Regions from separate parts of the Alteribacillus sp. JSM 102045 genome, predicted to be linked through region 1. Evidence: a T-box and tRNA genes for the amino acid it is inferred to sense, from the RefSeq annotation. Region 1 holds a T-box; the other holds one or more tRNA genes.
The links. The T-box of region 1 lies ahead of alaS (alanine--tRNA ligase). A T-box ahead of a tRNA ligase gene usually reads a tRNA of that ligase, here a tRNA-Ala.
Positions count from the first base shown of each region.

Region 2: it encodes a tRNA-Ala, which carries the amino acid that the T-box ahead of alaS (alanine--tRNA ligase) is inferred to sense. The anticodon was not compared.

Region 1 covers NZ_JBHFQG010000008.1:121,204-130,239, reverse strand. Annotated here, with positions in the region: gene alaS (alanine--tRNA ligase) at 1-1,963, opposite strand, end outside; T-box leader at 2,226-2,425, opposite strand; gene ACE1TI_RS08175 (sigma-54 interaction domain-containing protein) at 2,613-3,998, shown strand; gene pruA (L-glutamate gamma-semialdehyde dehydrogenase) at 4,155-5,705, shown strand; gene ACE1TI_RS08165 (proline dehydrogenase family protein) at 5,771-6,682, shown strand; gene ACE1TI_RS08160 (AI-2E family transporter) at 6,660-7,736, opposite strand; gene ACE1TI_RS08155 (hypothetical protein) at 8,156-8,347, opposite strand; gene recD2 (SF1B family DNA helicase RecD2) at 8,847-9,036, opposite strand, start outside.
Region 2 covers NZ_JBHFQG010000004.1:142,252-151,287, reverse strand. Annotated here, with positions in the region: gene ACE1TI_RS04560 (glucose-6-phosphate isomerase) at 1-1,168, shown strand, start outside; gene ACE1TI_RS04555 (YugN-like family protein) at 1,315-1,713, shown strand; gene ACE1TI_RS04550 (hypothetical protein) at 1,791-1,949, shown strand; tRNA gene ACE1TI_RS04545 (tRNA-Ala) at 2,007-2,082, shown strand; gene sda (sporulation histidine kinase inhibitor Sda) at 2,735-2,896, opposite strand; gene ACE1TI_RS04535 (MalY/PatB family protein) at 3,823-4,986, shown strand; gene ACE1TI_RS04530 (hypothetical protein) at 5,163-5,327, shown strand; gene ACE1TI_RS04525 (YwpF family protein) at 5,499-5,966, shown strand; gene ytkD (RNA deprotection pyrophosphohydrolase) at 6,067-6,555, shown strand; gene ACE1TI_RS04515 (ABC transporter permease) at 6,592-7,401, opposite strand; gene ACE1TI_RS04510 (ABC transporter ATP-binding protein) at 7,373-8,152, opposite strand; gene ACE1TI_RS04505 (ABC transporter substrate-binding protein) at 8,168-9,036, opposite strand, start outside.

The DNA.
Region 1 (9,036 bases):
CTTTGTCACCATATTTTTCTCCAAATAAAGCCATAGCCCCCATCGCTTTAGCTTCTTCGAATTTTTTCTGTTCAATGGTTACGGGAATAGCTCTCCAAACTTTTTCATTTACAATTTCCTCAATTTGATCTAACTCCTCTTGTTTCACTTGCCCAAAATGAGAAAAATCAAACCGTAGACGCTCTTCTGACACCAGTGATCCCGCTTGGTTCACATGATCCCCTAAAACATCTTTTAATGCCTGGTGAAGCAGATGAGTAGCTGTATGGTTTTTTACAATATCGACCCGTCCTCTCTCTTCTACTACTGCTTTCACAGCAGAACCAGTTCTAAGCGAGCCGCTGACTATTTCAACTGTATGCAAATGCTGACCGTTTGGCGCTTTTTGAACATCGGTCACCTTTGCTTCTGCATTTTCATTAAATATTATACCTTTATCAGGAACCTGTCCCCCACTTTCAGCATAAAAAGGAGTTTGGTCAAGAATGATCTTTGCTGTTTTGCCAGCAGATATAGTATCTACTTTCTCTTTTTCATGAACGATAACCTGTACGACAGCATCAGTCCGAAGAGAATCATAACCGATAAATTGACTGTCTTCTTTTATATCAGCAAACACAGCATCCTGTGTTTGCATGGAACCATCGTCCTTACGAGCTGCCCGTGCCCGCTCACGCTGAGCCTGCATTTCTTTTTCAAACTCTTCCGTGTCGATAGCGAAGCCATTCTCCGTAACGTATTCTTCTGTAAGGTCCACAGGAAAACCATACGTATCATATAGACGAAACACATCTTTTCCAGAAATAACAGAAGTACCGGCTTCTTCTGCTTTTCTCATTATTTCTGATAAAATAGCTAGTCCTTCGCTTAACGTTTCATGGAAACGTTCCTCTTCATTTTTTATCACTTTTTGAATAAACGCTTCTTTGTTCTTCACTTCTGGGTAGTAATCTTCCATAATTTCTCCAACTACGGGAACTAATTCGTACATAAAGGGACGTTCAATGCCAATAAGCTTTGCGTATCGTACAGCTCTTCTTAATAAACGTCTTAACACATAACCTCTGCCTTCGTTAGACGGTAACGCTCCATCTCCCACGGCAAAGCTGACAGTGCGGATATGGTCTGCGATGACTTTAAAAGCTACATCTTTTTCTTCAGAGGTTCCGTAAGCAAGACCTGTTATGTTTTCTACTTTTCTCATAATAGGTAAAAATAAATCTGTATCATAATTAGTTTTCGCATCTTGGATAACGGAAACGATTCTTTCTAATCCCATACCGGTATCAATATTTTTCTTAGGAAGCGGCGTATAGGTGTCATCAGGATTATGATTAAATTGAGAAAACACCAGGTTCCAAATTTCAAGGTATCTTTCGTTCTCTCCTCCAGGGTATAGTTCCGGGTCCTGGGAGTTATCTCCATATTCGGGACCGCGGTCATAAAAGATTTCGGTATTTGGCCCACTCGGCCCTTCACCAATATCCCAAAAGTTTTCCTCTAAACGAATAATCCGTTCTTCCGGCAGTCCAATCTCATTTTTCCAATAATCATAAGCCTCATCGTCTTCTGGGTGTACAGTTACTGATAGTCTATCTTTTTCAAATCCAATCCAATTTTTACTTGTTAAAAATTCCCATGCCCATTCAATCGCTTCTTTTTTAAAATAGTCGCCAATGGAAAAATTCCCAAGCATTTCAAAAAACGTATGGTGTCTTGCAGTTTTTCCAACATTCTCTATATCATTTGTGCGTATAGATTTTTGGGCATTTACAATTCGCGGATTTTCTGGAACAACTCTTCCATCAAAATACTTTTTTAACGTAGCAACCCCGCTGTTAATCCATAAAAGAGTAGGATCTTCATGAGGAACTAATGAAGCGCTCGGCTCAATGGAGTGCTCTTTTTCCTTAAAAAAATTTAAAAACATCTGTCTTACTTCTGCAGACGTATAAACTTTCATGCTTTATTCCTCCTAAATTATAATTATTATAAACATTTCATGTTTTATTTTATCGCAGAACAAAAGCGCAAGCGCCCTGTTCGGCCTCGACAGGTAAATGTTCTCCAGTCATGAAAGGCGTTCTTTGCCTTTCATGACTGGAGGTTATTTAACCCCGAGAGGCTGGGCGCTGAAGCTAGACGCGGATCAAACAATATGGAGATAGTATCCACAACTTGTAAAAACATAATTTCCTAAACAATTAAAAAACTCCGTCCCCTGGTGCAGGGACGAAGTTAATTCGCGGTACCACCCTGTTTACAGGCTAAGCCTGTCAACTTATATCCTTAACGCGGTTCACGGCAGGTATTAACTGCACTCCGGGCCAGCTTTCTGCTACTCTTCTCTGCCGTTTTATTTCAGCCAAGTAAAACGGTCTCTGTTCAGAGGGCTTTAGCGTACTTTTCCCATCATCATATTTTTTCATTTAAATTTTCCTTCTATTGATATCTTAGTTTACATTCAAGACTTAACAGCGAAAATTTGCAGTTATTTTTCTGTTTTTATCTAATAAAATATTATGCTTTCTTAACATTATAAAAAATGACTCCGTCTGTCAAATTCCTTATACTTAAGTTAAGAGTAATTACCGTAAGGAGGGAACCCTTATATGAACTTCAATCATTCCACTCCCCTAATCGTGTATGAAACGCTTCTTGATAAAATGGATCTTGGCATCAGAGTTATTGATAGATCGGAAACGCCTATTATTTATAACACAAAAATGAGGGTGATTGAATCAATGACTATTGAAGATTTTTCCGATAAACCTATAACAGAAGTCTTCCCTTTTAAAGATAAACGTGACAGCCGCTTGTTTCAAGCTCTCTACAATAATAAAACGATAAAAAATAAAAAACAAACCTATTACAATAATAAAGGAGATGAAATTACTACGGTCAATCATACCTTTCCAATAAAAGAAAAAGGGCAAACGATTGCAGCTGCTGAGATCGCAACAGATGTTACCCAGCTCGAAAAAATGCGAAGAGACAGCATCATACGCCGCACAGATACTCGTTATACATTTGAAAGTTTAATTGGTTCTTCTTCTGCTATTCGTGAAGTAAAGGAAAATGCTAAGAAAGCTACTAGAACTTCGTCTTCTATCCTTTTGGTAGGGGAAACAGGAACGGGAAAAGAATTGTTCGCCCAAAGTATTCATAATGGAAGCAGCCGAAGCGGACCGTATATTTCCCAAAACTGTGCGGCCCTCCCTGAAACATTAATTGAAAGTTTACTGTTTGGAACAGTAAAAGGTGCGTTCACCGGCGCTGTTGAACGTTCTGGATTATTTGAAGAAGCAGAAGGCGGAACCTTAATGTTAGATGAAATTAACACCCTGCCCACTTCACTGCAAGCAAAGCTGCTTAGGGTGATCCAAGAAAGAAAGATAAAGAGAATTGGAGATAATAAGGAACGCCCTATTGATGTTCGCATCATAGCTACAATAAATGAAGACCCGCTTGATGCAATTACACACAAGCGTCTCCGTAAAGACCTTTACTATCGACTTGGAGTCGTAACTCTCTTCATCCCTCCTTTAAGAGAACGATTATCCGATATACCAGAGTTAGCAGATTCATTTATAAGTAAGTATAACCAGTATTTTCAAATGCAAGTTCTAAAGATAGATCACGAAGTGAAAGAAATTTTCAATCAATATTTGTGGCCTGGAAATATTCGGGAACTTGAACATGTGATTGAAGGCGCTATGAATATGGTGCTTGAAGAAAATACCATTACTGCAGCCCATCTTCCCCCTCATTTTCGTAATAAAACAGAACTTTCTGAAATGGATCATACATTTAATGAAAATCAGGAAAAATCTTTAGAAAAAGGCGAATCTCTTCGAGATAGGTTATATAAAACAGAGCTTACTATAATCAAACAATCTTTATCCAAAAACAATTACAATATAATGCGTACCGCTAAAGACCTTGGGATTAGCAGACAAAGTCTTCAATATAGAATGGAAAAGTTTCAGCTGAAATAATGAATACAGCAAGGAGTGCAAAATATTTTTCATATTAAGTGCAAAATTTTTTGCACTTTTTTGTTTTATTTTTGTTTGTATGACTACATCTCAACTTTTTAGAATTGGCACAGTTTTTGCATTATAAATGGTTAGAATTTTCAGAGAGGTGATAAAATGGTTTGGGATTATAAGCACGAACCGTTTACAGATTTTTCTGACTTAAATAATCGGCAGGCTTTTGAAAAAGCACTTGGGCATGTCAAATCTCAATTAGGGCAAGAATATCCTCTTATTATTGGCGGGGAACGTATAACAACAGAAGACAAAATATTCTCAGAAAACCCTGCAAACAAAAAAGAAGTGGTTGGATATGTTTCTAAAGCTACGAAGGAACATGCAGAATCAGCTATGAAAAAAGCCTGGGAAGTATTTGAGACTTGGAAAAAATGGTCCGCCGAAGCTCGAGCAAACGTTCTTTTCCGCTCAGCTGCTATCGTAAGACGAAGAAAACATGAGTTTTCAGCCTATCTTGTATATGAAGCAGGAAAACCATGGAAGGAAGCAGATGCTGATACAGCAGAAGCAATTGATTTCCTGGAATATTACGGAAGGCAAATGCTTCGCTTAAAAGACGGCATGCCCATACACAGCCGCGAAAAGGTAGAAAATAATACATTTACGTATATACCGTTAGGAGTTGGCGTGACCATTTCTCCATGGAATTTCGCATTTGCTATTATGGCAGGCACTACTGTAGGGCCTATGGTGTGTGGTAATACTGTTTTACTAAAACCAGCGAGCACGACACCTGTAATAGCTTACAAATTTATGGAGGCTCTGGAAGAAGGCGGTATGCCTGCAGGCGTTGTGAATTTTATTCCGGGAAGCGGCGCTGAGATCGGTGACTATTTAGTAGAACATCCAAAAACTAGATTTGTTAACTTTACCGGTTCAAAAGAAGTTGGAATCAGCATCTATGAAAAAGCAGCGAAAGTACAGCCAGGTCAAATATGGCTTAAACGCTGCAGCATTGAAATGGGCGGTAAAGATACGATTATCGTTGATAAAGAGGCCGATGTAAATGTAGCAGTTGATTCCATTATATATTCTGCTTTTGGTTTTTCCGGTCAAAAATGTTCTGCTTGTTCTAGAGCAGTGGTTCATAAGGAGCTTTATGATGAAGTGTTAGAAAAAACAGCAGCAAAAACGAAAGAGCTTACAGTTGGTACACCGCAAGATTTTAATAATTTCATGGGGCCATTAAACGATCAGGCGGCACACGATAAAGTAATGAAGTATATTGATATAGGCAAATCCGAAGGCAGATTAATGGCTGGAGGAGAAGGTAATGCAGCGGACGGCTACTTTGTAAGACCAACCGTTTTTGCAGATCTTTCACCTGATGCAAGGCTAATGCAAGAGGAAATATTCGGTCCTGTTGTCGCCTTTTCCAAAGCCCAAAGCTTTCAAGAAGCTTTAGACATTGCAAATAACACGGAATACGGGTTAACAGGCGCGGTGATTTCTAACAATCGCGCCCATTTAGAAAAAGCACGTGAGGAATTCCACGTAGGCAACCTTTATTTTAACAGAGGCTGTACAGCTGCTATTGTAGGATATCAGCCTTTTGGAGGTTTTAACATGTCCGGTACAGATTCTAAAGCCGGAGGACCAGATTACCTTCTCATGTTCATGCAGCCGAAAACTGTAACTGATCAATTTTAGATCGTATCCTTCTCTCCGCGGCTTATAAAGTTCGCGGAGAGACATATTAGGGAAGGAAGATAAAAATGAAAAATGTTTCCAGAAATTTCTTCCTATTTCTTTCTAAAAACCGTACCTTAAACAAAAGTGCAAAACGTTGGGGGTTAAAGTTAGGAGCTTCCAGTGTAGTAGCTGGAGAAGATATTCCAAGCGCAATGGAGGCCGTACGTAAATTAAACCAGAAGGGGATAATGTGTACGGTAGACCATCTTGGTGAATTTGTCACAGAAAAAACGGAAGCATTAAAGTCAGCGGATTATTGTATTAAAACGTTGGATGCGATTGCTGAAGAAAAAGTTAATTGCAACCTATCCTTAAAATTGACCCAGCTTGGCCTTGATATTAACCAGAATTTATGTATGGATAACATGGTTAAAATTCTTTCTGCTGCTGATCAATATAATATATTTGTTAGGATTGACATGGAAGATTATAGTCATTATCAGCTGACTATCGATATATTAAATGAACTGCGAAAAAAACATGACAACGTAGGTACAGTCATACAAGCATATTTACACCGTGCTGCTGATGATGTTGAAGCATTAAAAGGAATTCCACTGCGTCTTGTTAAAGGAGCATACAGAGAACCTCCAGAAGTTGCTTTACAAAATAAGCAAGACATCGACAATAATTTTATTAAAATTATTAAACAGCATCTTTGCAATGGAAGTTATACGGCGATAGCAACCCACGACCATAACATCATTAACCAAACGAAACAATTCGTTAAAGAAAACAATATTCCAAGAGACTTGTTTGAATTCCAAATGCTTTATGGTTTTCGAGTAGATATGCAAAAGCAATTAGTAAATGAAGGATATCATTTTAGAACTTATGTCCCATTTGGAAATGATTGGTATGGTTATTTTATGAGGCGCTTGGCTGAAAGGCCCCAAAATGTCGCTTTTGCATTTAAGGGGTTCTTTTTAAAGTAACTTTCCGCTGCTTAAATGTATGGAAAATATTATTTATCACAACAAATAATGGTACTGCTATAAAAAGTCCGATAAAGCCAGCTAATTCAAATCCTAACAATAGAGCAAAAACAATTACTAATGGATGTAAATGAACATTTCTGCCAACAACGTAAGGAGATAAAAAATTTCCTTCTATTTGCTGAATAACAAATAAGAGAATAATCGTTATAATCAATTTGCTTGTAGAGATAGAAGCAGCTGCCATTAATGCAGGAGCAGCTCCCAATATTGGGCCAAAATAAGGGATAATGTCTGTAATAGCTATAAACAAACCAAGCAAAATGGCATTCGGAATATTTATAATCCATAAACCTAAAGCAGATAGAAGCCCGACTGCTCCAGCAACCATGAACTGGCCTCTTATATAATCTCCAAGTGCTTCATCAACTGCTCCTGCAAGCAATTCTCCTTCGTCTCTCCATTTGCTGGGAACAAAACGCTTTATTGTTCTTTCAATTGCCTTCAAATCCTTTAACAGGTAAAACACCAGAAATGGAAGCAGCAGAAGAAGAACAATAAATTCTACAATATTTCTCCATTTATTTATTAAGCCTTTCATACTATCTCCCAGTTTTGTTTCTGTTTGATCAAACGCTAACTCAATCGTATTATGAATGGCAGGAGGAAGAGTATCAATTCGATGATGCAGATTGGAAAAGAGTGTATATAATTGTTCGAAATATTCCGGAAGATATCGTGTAAACTTTTCAATCTGGTTGTACAATACTGGACTAAAATACCAAACAAACCATGCACCTCCTCCAAAAAACACCACATAGACAAATAAAATAGAAAGTGCTCTAGGTATATGACGCTTTTGTAGAAAATCAATCACAGGGTGAAGTAAATAAGCAATAATAGCAGCGATAACAAAAGGAAGCATTACTTTTCCAGCAACATTTAAAAAGGAAGACCAAATTGGTTTCAGCAAACTTAATAAATATATAATGAAAAGAAAAACAGCTATTAGCAAAAGACGCTGAAGCCATATCCATTCCTTTCCTTTTACCATAAAAATACCCCCTCCTTCTTCATAGGATGAGGTATAAGGCAAATATTTATGTTAGTAAAAGATGAATTTCCAGTTAACCTTGCTGGTTTCCCGAGATTTTTAAATTTCTATTCATGTTTACCAGATTAGTATCTGTATTATTTATTAGGAAAACTCGGTGTACCACCGTTTAATGGAGTAACAGTATATAAAAAGACTGCACTTATGAGGGGCCCATAAATGCAGCTTACCCTATCATTGATATATTCCTTTATTCCACCTTTTTCTCAATGTCTTTACCCAGCGCTGAGACTGACTCCATAACTGGTAGACAGAGAAATTACGGCGATTACAGCGCCTTATCATCCCTGCTGCTGCTGATGTAATTCCTGCTACAGCAAGCGATGTCCAAATATTGCGGCTCCTCCTCATAGATATCATCACCCTTCGCGCTCGGAATACCAATTCTTTCCGAATAAATCATCCAAACAACAAAGCGTACCGTCTTCTTCCACTTGATAAAGAGTATACTCTCCGTTTTCCATCGTCCATTCAACAAAACATTCCCAGCAATAATAATGTTCTGCACCTATTTTACCTGTATTTTTCGTTTTGCAATAGGGACATTCCATATAGATAACCTTCCCTTTTTCGTAATTTGTTTCGTAAACACGAAAAGTTGTTATCCATTATGTCCCAGCTTTTTGAAGAATATACTTACAAGAAAAAACGCAAGCGCCCATGTCAGCCTCGACGGGTAAATGTTCTCCAGGCAATAAAAGGCGCTCTTACTTCCACAGGATGTGGTGACTTCTGCGTTGCACTTTCATCACCAAAAACACCACGTCCTGTGCGTCGACGTGTGCGCATTTAGCAGAAGGGTCCTAAAGGATGTTCGACTAAGAACGTCACGTCCTGTGACAACGTCGAACTGGCTTGCACAGGATGTGCTGACTTTTGCGTTGCGAACACGATGTTCGCGATTCTAGCAAAAGTTCCTTAAACCGTCTTGGGCCTCCGAGAGGCTGGGCGCTGAAGTTAGACAGCAACGTGCAAAAATTTTTAACTTTCTTATCTAAATATAAAGACTAGCTTTTCGTTTGGATAATACTAATTTGTGTTTCCATTTCTTTATTCATGAGATGAAACATTTTCCTTTTCTAAAAGCTTTTCTTTTAATGTAGTATATCTTTCATCCTTATGTTTATTTTTGACAGCGAATTCAACAGCACTTCTCTCCCCGCACAATATTAAATAATCCCGTGCTCTTGTAATGGCAGTATACAGCAAATTACGCTGCAGCATTCTTTTATAAGACATA
Region 2 (9,036 bases), on a different contig from region 1:
AAAAGCAGCCGAAAAAATTCAAAAAGACAGTGACGTATTATTAGTGATCGGAATTGGCGGTTCCTACCTTGGGGCAAAAGCAGCTATTGAAAGTTTAAGCCATTCTTTCCGAAATCAACTCAATGATGAAAAGCGCAGCGGTCCTGAGATTTATTTTGCCGGCCATCAAATCAGCCAGTCCTACATTCAGGATATAATGGATATGTTAGAAGGAAAAGATATTTCGATTAATGTTATTTCCAAATCCGGCACAACAACAGAACCAGCTATTGCGTTTCGTATTTTCCGAAATTATTTAGAAAAGAAATACGGAAAAGAAGAAGCAGCAAAACGCATTTATGCTACAACTGACAAAGAAAAAGGCGCTTTAAAAACATTGGCGGATGAACAAGGCTATGAAACATTTGTTGTTCCTGATGATGTAGGCGGCCGTTATTCTGTATTAACTGCCGTTGGACTGCTGCCCATTGCTTCTGCCGGGCTTGATATATTGAATATGATGACAGGTGCAAATGACGCGCGTAAAGACCTCAGTGAAGAGGATCTGAAAAAGAACCATGCTTATCAATATGCGGTGCTTCGTCACATTTTTTATCAAAAAGGAAAAGCCATTGAATTATTAGTGAATTATGAACCGCAGCTTCATTATGTTTCGGAATGGTGGAAGCAGCTATTTGGAGAAAGTGAAGGAAAAGATGGAAAAGGACTCTTCCCGGCGTCTGTAGATTTTTCGACAGACCTTCATTCCATGGGGCAGTATGTTCAAGAAGGACGCCGCCATCTGTTTGAAACGGTTCTTCAAATCGAAGAATCCGACAAAAAAGTTACTATTGAAGAAACCGAAGATGATCTTGACGGCCTAAATTATCTTGCTGGCGAGTCCATGGATTTTGTGAATAAGAAAGCATTTGAAGGGACACTTCTTGCTCATACAGATGGAGATGTGCCTAACCTTGTTTTACAGATTCCTAAACTAGATGAGTATTATTTTGGCTATCTCGTGTATTTCTTCGAAAAGGCTTGTGCTATCAGCGGATATTTACTCGGAGTAAATCCGTTTGACCAGCCTGGTGTAGAAGCATACAAGAAAAATATGTTCGCGCTTCTTGGAAAACCTGGTTTTGAAGAAAGGAAAGAAGCATTACAAAATAGGCTAAATCAATCTTAATTGTAAAAACCTCAGCACGGAAGCTGAGGTTTTTTTATGAAGAAAGGCATGCGGAGCAGCTTACTTTTTTCGAAGGAAGAAGCATGAAAAAAATAAGGGGTGGAAACCTATTAACAATTCATTTTATGATAAAGGAGCTGGGTATGGTGATTGAGATACCTTCTAAGATAGAAAATCATAAATTTGTACTGTATGATCTTGAAAAAAAATTAAAACCGCTCGGATATGAAATTGGCGGGAATTGGGATTACGATCATGGCAGTTTTGATTACAAGATTTCTGATGAGGGAGGATATCAATTTTTTCGGGTGCCGTTCACGGCTGTCGAAGGAGAGCTAGAGCAAAAAGGGGTAAAGGTACAGCTGAGAAGCCCATTTGTATTGACTCATAAGTACCAGGGAGATATAGATAATAACACGGAGCCTTATAATGCTGTTTTCAACCAGTTTGCCGAGCCAGTCGATCAGGACGCGGAAGTACCTAGATCTTCTGTAGAAATGGCTGAACGGCTCAACAAAGAGTTAGAAGAAGTATTATTATCTTAAATTTTCATTGCTGTTTCCCGTATGATTTGCTAATGTTATAGCATACTTTATTTGTGGCGGAGCAGGGGGACAGGTGGATGGGAGAGGCTGTTATTTTTGGTGCTGCAGTTTTGGCAGGCTGGATGCTGCTGGATTATTCCAAAGAAAAACAGTGGCGGAAGGTCAAAGTACTGGAATCTTTTTTGGCAGGAACTGCGGGTGCGCTCGGCTGGTTTCTCTTAGAAATAATCTTTTAATATATATTGACAGGAATTTTAAACGCGCTTATAATAAAAAATATCGTTTGATGGCGAGGGGCATTAGCTCAGCTGGGAGAGCGCAACACTGGCAGTGTTGAGGTCAGCGGTTCGAGCCCGCTATGCTCCACCATATAACACTGAGACGCATCTACGTCGAAAGCGAATATGGTAGTGCCCAGAGGGTGCACCATATAATAATGAGCGCTGGCTGTGTTCCCAGTAAGCTTGACAACTCTTTAACATGTACCCATAGGGTGCGCCTACATAGTATCAATGACGCCGGTTTGAGGAGAACCTCGGCCCGGCGTTATTTTTTTTATGCGCTGGTGAAGGTCGCATTGAAAATGGAAGGTTTCGGAATGGAAGGTCGAGGACATTTGTTCCTTAATTTTAAACAAACAGGTTACTATCCAAGGTGTATGTGGAAATTCTTTCCATTATTAAGAGAAATCCCATTAAAATGACCCTCTTTTAGACAGAGAACGGAACAGATAACATGGCACTCAGCGCCCTTTCTAATATTATGTGTGGGTCTGGTTAAGGTGAAGTAAGTTAAAATGTGGGAACATGACTAAGGGAATGAAAGAGTTTAAGGAAAAGGGAGAAAATCGAAGAAAAAGGTCGGTTATATAAGTAACTTCATAATAAAATAGAGGATAAGATTATAAGCGGCCACTACAAATCAACGGAAAAAACGGAATATACACATTAAGAAAAATCGAAGGCTTTCACCATATTATACGGAGAAACCCTTCGATTTTTCTTAACTGGTCCAATTTGTTTTATCTGCCAACTTCCATGTAATAATTCTGGGCAGAAGATGGTGATGTCAATCCCCGGCGTTTTATTTCAGAGTAAAGCAGTTCAATGAACTCTTCCTCTAAATGTAATTCTACTGCTTTTTCATAAGCTTCCATCAACACCCCGTCACTAATGTAATGCATAGGTGCTCTCCTTTACTCAACATTTGTCATATAAAAAACGTTAATCACATCAAATAAACCCTTTAAAGTATATAAGCAGGGTATGTAAAAAAGGAATTTATTGGTTTCTATGTGTTATTGTATACGAAATAATTTTGTTTCGCAATACGGTCAGGGAATATTCTTATAGGCATACTTGGGGTGAAATGCAATAAAAACTTATTAACAAATATGTAAAAAGCATGGATAAAAATGATCGAACCGTATACAATTTAATTGTGAAATTTTTCACAATATTTTTCAGGGGGAGTTTTTGTGGTTATGAATATGCTTAGAAATAGTTTATACACTGCGGAAATTTTAGCAGTACTGCGTAATTATCTTGGTTGGAGATGGCTAACTTCTGGCTGGGGGAAGTAGTAACAGGGGACTTTGAAGCAGGTGGGTTCATGCAAGGAGCCATTGCTGAACCAGTGACAAATCAAGCTGGAGAAGCAGCGTTTCCATAGTATAATGTTTTTTTGGAAAAAATAGCTTTGCCGATTGAGAATATCTTTAGTTTTGCAGTAGCATATGGAGAAGTGTAAGTAGGCTTAGGTTTGATTTTAGGAGTATTAACCGTTTATGCATCTTTCATTGGCCTAACGATGAACTTTGCTTTTTTATTTTTTGGCACTGTTTCCACAAATCCACTTATGCTTCTTAAAAAAACAGCAGTAACTAATCGTGCTGGCTTAATGAAAAAAAACGGCTTCTCTTCCTTGAAGCCGTTTTTTAAAGGAAAGAAACGGTGCTGGCTGTCTGCACCGTGCTCGGATAGAAGAAAAAGAAAATGCGGAATAGGGTGAATTCATAAGGAAAAGCTTGAAAAATCTATTAAAAAGAGGCAAACTTATACGAAAAGCCTTAATATATCTAGTTAGCTAAATGCTTGGGAGGATGCAGTTATGGATTTCGAAAAAGTTATTGATAGAAATAAAACAAATTCGATGAAATGGGACTTTGTTTCAGAACGGTACGGTTCAAGCGACTTATGGCCTATGTGGGTTGCAGATATGGACTTTCAAGCTCCGCAGCCTGTATTAGATGCTATGCAAAAAGTACTTGACCACGGGATTTTTGGCTATCATAGAAGGCCTGCATCGTTAAGGGAAGCCACGACATCTTGGATTCAAAAACGATTTGACTGGACGTTAAGCAATGATCAGCTTGTTTTCACCCCAGGTGTGGTACCAGCAATCAGCCATTTAATTCAAACATTTACGGAAAAAGGCGATGGAATTATCATTCAGCCCCCTGTCTATTATCCGTTTTATGCTCTTATCGATAACAATGAACGTAAGCTTCTGCGCAATCCATTAAAAGAAACAGAAAATGGATTTACTGTTGATTTAGAAGACTTGGAAAAGCAAATGCAAGCCGGTGCAAAAATGTTATTGCTTTGCAGTCCTCATAACCCTATTGGAAGAGTGTGGAAGCAAGAAGAGCTGGAAGCAGTAGCAGATCTTTGTGAAAAGTATGACGTGTTTGTTGTGTCTGATGAAATTCATGCCGACTTAGTACTTGAAGGCAAACATATACCATTTTCTAAAGCTGCAGCAGAGAAGAATATTGAGGTTATTACTTGTATGGCACCAAGTAAAACATTTAATTTAGCAGCACTTCAGCTGTCTTATGTTGTTTTTGAAAAGAAAGCTTCTCAGAAAAAATATGAAGCCCACCTGAAGCGTCAATTTGTTGAGATAGATAATCCTTTTGCTACGGTTGCGGCTGAAGCTGCTTATCGAGAAGGAGAAGAGTGGCTTGAGAATTTACTCGACTATGTACGAGGCAATGTAAAATTTGTTAAGCAGTATATTGAGACTAATATGCCTGAAATGAAAGTGATTGAACCAGAAGGAACATATTTGGTATGGGTAGATATGAGCGGCTTAAATATGGAAGCTTCAAAGCTGCAGTCATGGCTTAGAGAAGAAGGAAAGCTTGCTTTGAGCGACGGCCATATTTTCGGCGAGGAAGGAGCCGGATTTGCCCGAATTAACGTTGCATGTCCGCGAAATAACGTAGAGGAAGGTCTCAGTCGTTTACAAAAAGCTTACAATAACAGATAGTTACGTATTTCATAATAAAAGAGGAATTTTAACAGGGATATCGAATAGAGTAAATAGTATAGTACAAGGTGTTTAAAAACAATGCAGCCGATTGTAGATGACAGGCCGTGACAAGGAAAACTGGTTAATTCGTAAAATTAAACATTCTGTACGTACAAAAAGGAGCCCTGTTTATCATGCAAAAATGTTATACGGAAGAGCTTCGTGAGGAATGTGAGAGTAAACTTGGCCGCACTTTAACAGAAGAAGAAACGTTATTTATTGAATGGATGGCTGATCGTCAATGCAGGGAAAATGGCAGATTAGTAGGGAAAGGCCCTGTTTTAGAAGCAGAGAGATAGGCAGACAACAACGTGTAAGGCACATTGTGACAAGTATCTACTGAAAATAAGAAGGTTTTCACACATTATTGACGGATATTTACAATGTCAAAAGGCTGTCACAAAAGAGGTATCTTTGGGGCAGCCTTTCCTGTTTTAAAAGAAGAATTGTTCGCAAAAGAGAGGAAAACAATGAAAACATTCCGATTAATATCTCTGCAAATTATTTTAATGGAAAAGAATAAAGTGATTCACCGGTCAGTTCCGCTTCAGGACGGGCTTATTATTAACCGCGAAGAAAGCAACAGCTCCTGGCTTATAGAAGCCGTGATTCCAGCAGAAGAAAAAGACTTTCTAAAAGAAATAAAAAATCAAAAGTTAGTTTTTGAAGTAATTATTACGGAACGAAGCAATGAACCAGCTTTAATGACAGGAAACATACGTCAGCTCACTGATTTAAGTGAAAATTACAGTTTAATGATTGATGCTAAAATGGCAGCCGGTAAAGATGATGTTTCAAATCTCATTTTAGAAGGAATAGTTCAAGATGGTTATTCAGGGGAAGAGCTGCTGAACGAATTTATGTACCGAAAGAATGACCAAATGGAGTGGTCAAAAAAACTAGCGGAAAAAATATATAAAGAAATCAAAGATTCTTAGAAATGTTAAACTTTAAGTGAGGAATAACGTGTAATAAGGGAACAAACAATACAGAAGCAAACGACAAGGTTACACTATGTAAAAAACGAGGACGATTAGAATGAAGAAGATTACCTTTCTCGACTATTATCAAAATAAAGTTCACCTTGCTTTTGAAAATGTTCCTTTTTCCAACAATCCTGGTCATGTTTGGGTAGTCTGCCGATACAAAGGACAATGGCTCTTAACCCATCACCCCCGCAGAGGTCTGGAATTTCCAGGAGGGAAAGTAGAACCTGGTGAATCGGCAGAAGATGCAGCTATACGAGAAGTATGGGAAGAAACAGGAGGAAAAGTAGGGTACATCGTTCAACTTGGCCAATACAAGGTTTACGGTAAAGCAGAAACGGTAGTAAAAAATATTTATTATGCTGATATAAAGGAAATGGAACCAAAAGATGACTATATGGAAACAAAAGGGCCCGTATTAATACAAACACTCCCTCATAATATAAAATATAACAACTCGTACAGCTTTATTATGAAAGATGAAGTGCTGCCGCATACTCTCTCCTATTTAGAAAAAAAAGATATCACAAAAAAAGCTTAAACCCTCGTTTAGTAACGAGGGTTTAATTAGGGTATGCTAACTTTTACTAACTCGTTTTATAAGAATTTTTTCTAAAGATTCAATGGCTTTATACATAACGGCAGCTAATATAGCTATTACGATTAAGCTCATCATCACTTGCTGGAATTGAAAAACTTGAAATCCGTAAATAATGAGATAACCCAGCCCCTGTTTAGCGATGAGAAATTCGCCTACAATAACTCCCACCCAGGCAAGCCCTACATTAACTTTTAACGTTGATATAATTGTTGGAAAACAAGCAGGTAAAACAGCATAATGAAAGAGTTGTTTTTTGTTTGCCCCAAAGGTAAGCAGCACCTTTTTATAATTTTCATCAACCTGAAGAAATGCATTGTATACAACTAAAGTAGTGATAACGATAGAAAGCAGAACTCCCATTGCGATAATAGAAGTCATGCCGGGGCCAAAAGCAACGATAATAATAGGTCCGAGCGCTACTTTAGGCATGGAATTTAGTACGACTAGATAGGGATCTAAAACTTTTGACAAAAAAGGCGACCACCAAAGAATACCTGCAATTAAAGTGCCGCCAGCAGTTCCTAATATAAAACCAATTATGGTCTCAGAAAGAGTGATAGAAGCGTGCGTTAGCAGTGTGCCATCAGCGATTTTAGCAGTCATTAAGTTCCAAACCTTAGAAGGCATACTGAAAATAAGCGGATCTAACCATTGCATTCTGCTGAAAATTTCCCAGCTTAAAAAGAATATTCCCAATAAAATGAACTGGCAGCTTATAACCCGGCGTTTATTTTTTCGTTTCGTTTGCAGGTAGCGGCTATGAAGTGTTTGTGTTTTGGTCTTCAACTGTCTCCAGCTCCTTCCATACTTTTTGGAAGAATGGATGAAAATTTGGATCGTTTCTAACTTCTAATGGCAGTTTTTCTTTAAACACCTCAGGCACGTCAAAAACACGATGGATGGTACCAGGCCGGCTGCTGAATAGAAAGATCCGATCCGACATCGCTATTGCTTCACTAAGGTCATGTGTAACGAGTATGGCTGTTTTTTTCTGCTGTTTTAGAGTGGAATAAACTAAGTCTTCCAATTTTAGCTTGGTTTGATAATCTAATGCGGAAAAGGGTTCGTCTAGTAAGAGAAGAGAAGGTTTAGGAGCGAGCATTCTTACAAGTGCTGCACGCTGCCTCATGCCTCCAGAGAGTTCTGAAGGGAAAGCATCAGCTTTATCGGCAAGCCCTAATTCGCTTAAAAGATCCATGGCATCTTTTTTCGTTTTTTCATTGAATAAATTAGTAATAATCAATCCCAGCTCTATGTTTTTTTGGATAGTAAGCCACGGAAACAGATAATCTTCTTGAAGCATATATCCAGTCTCTTTTGTAGGGCCTGTAATTTCTTTATGGTTCATTAAAATTTTGCCGGATGTCGGTTTAAACAATCCGGCAATCATCGATAGTACTGTAGTTTTGCCGCAGCCGCTTGGTCCAATGAATGATACAAACTCACCGCCTGCTACGGTTAAATGAATAGATGATACAGCTTGAACGGCTTCGCTATCGGTTAAATACACTTTCTCAACGTCTTTTAAAGAAAGCATGTAAAACGCTCCTTCTTAGTCATTCATAACGTTTTCAGCCCATGTGTTATTAACAAACTCGTTGTATTCAGATCGTTCCGGCAGTTCGCCTGCTTCATCCATAATATCTTGAAGGTTATTCCATGCTTCTTCTGTTAGTACTGGTGTTGTAGCATAGGATTCTTGGTCGCGGTAACGCTTTGCTGCATCAGCAATAATTCCTTCTGGGGTGTCGTCAAAATAAGGTGTTATCGATTCAGCTATCTCCTCTGGAGTTGAGTTGTAGATCCATTGCTGTGCTTTGTGAATAGCACGAGTAAAGCGTTCGGCAGTGTCCTCATTTTCTTCTAAATAACTTTTCTTTGCCATAAACACAGTGTAAGGCACGGCACTGGATTCTTCTCCGAACGAAGCGACAATGTTTCCGAGCCCCTCTTGTTCAAATAAGGTAGCCTGTGGTTCAAATAACTGTACATATTCTCCAGTACCAGAAGCATACGCGTTGGCGATATTTGCAAAATCAATGTTTTGGATCAGGTCCAGGTCATTGTGCGGGTCAATACCATTCTTTTTTAATACGAATTCTCCTGTCATCTGAGGCATTCCGCCTTTACGCTGACCAAGAAATGTGCTTCCTTTTAAATCTTCCCAATCAAATTCCTCTGCTGTTTCTTCTCTAGCCATTAAAAAGGTTCCATCGCTTTGGGTGAGCATGGCAAAATTAATAATTGGCTCAGCCGGTTCTTGAGAATTCACATATATCGATGTCTCAGCCCCGACTAGTGCGACATCACTTCCGTCCGATAATAAGGAAGTCATGGTTTTGTCTCCGCCCCAAGTAGTGGTAAGATCTATGTTGAGATTTTCTTTTTCAAAATATCCTTCTTCTATGGCGACATATAACG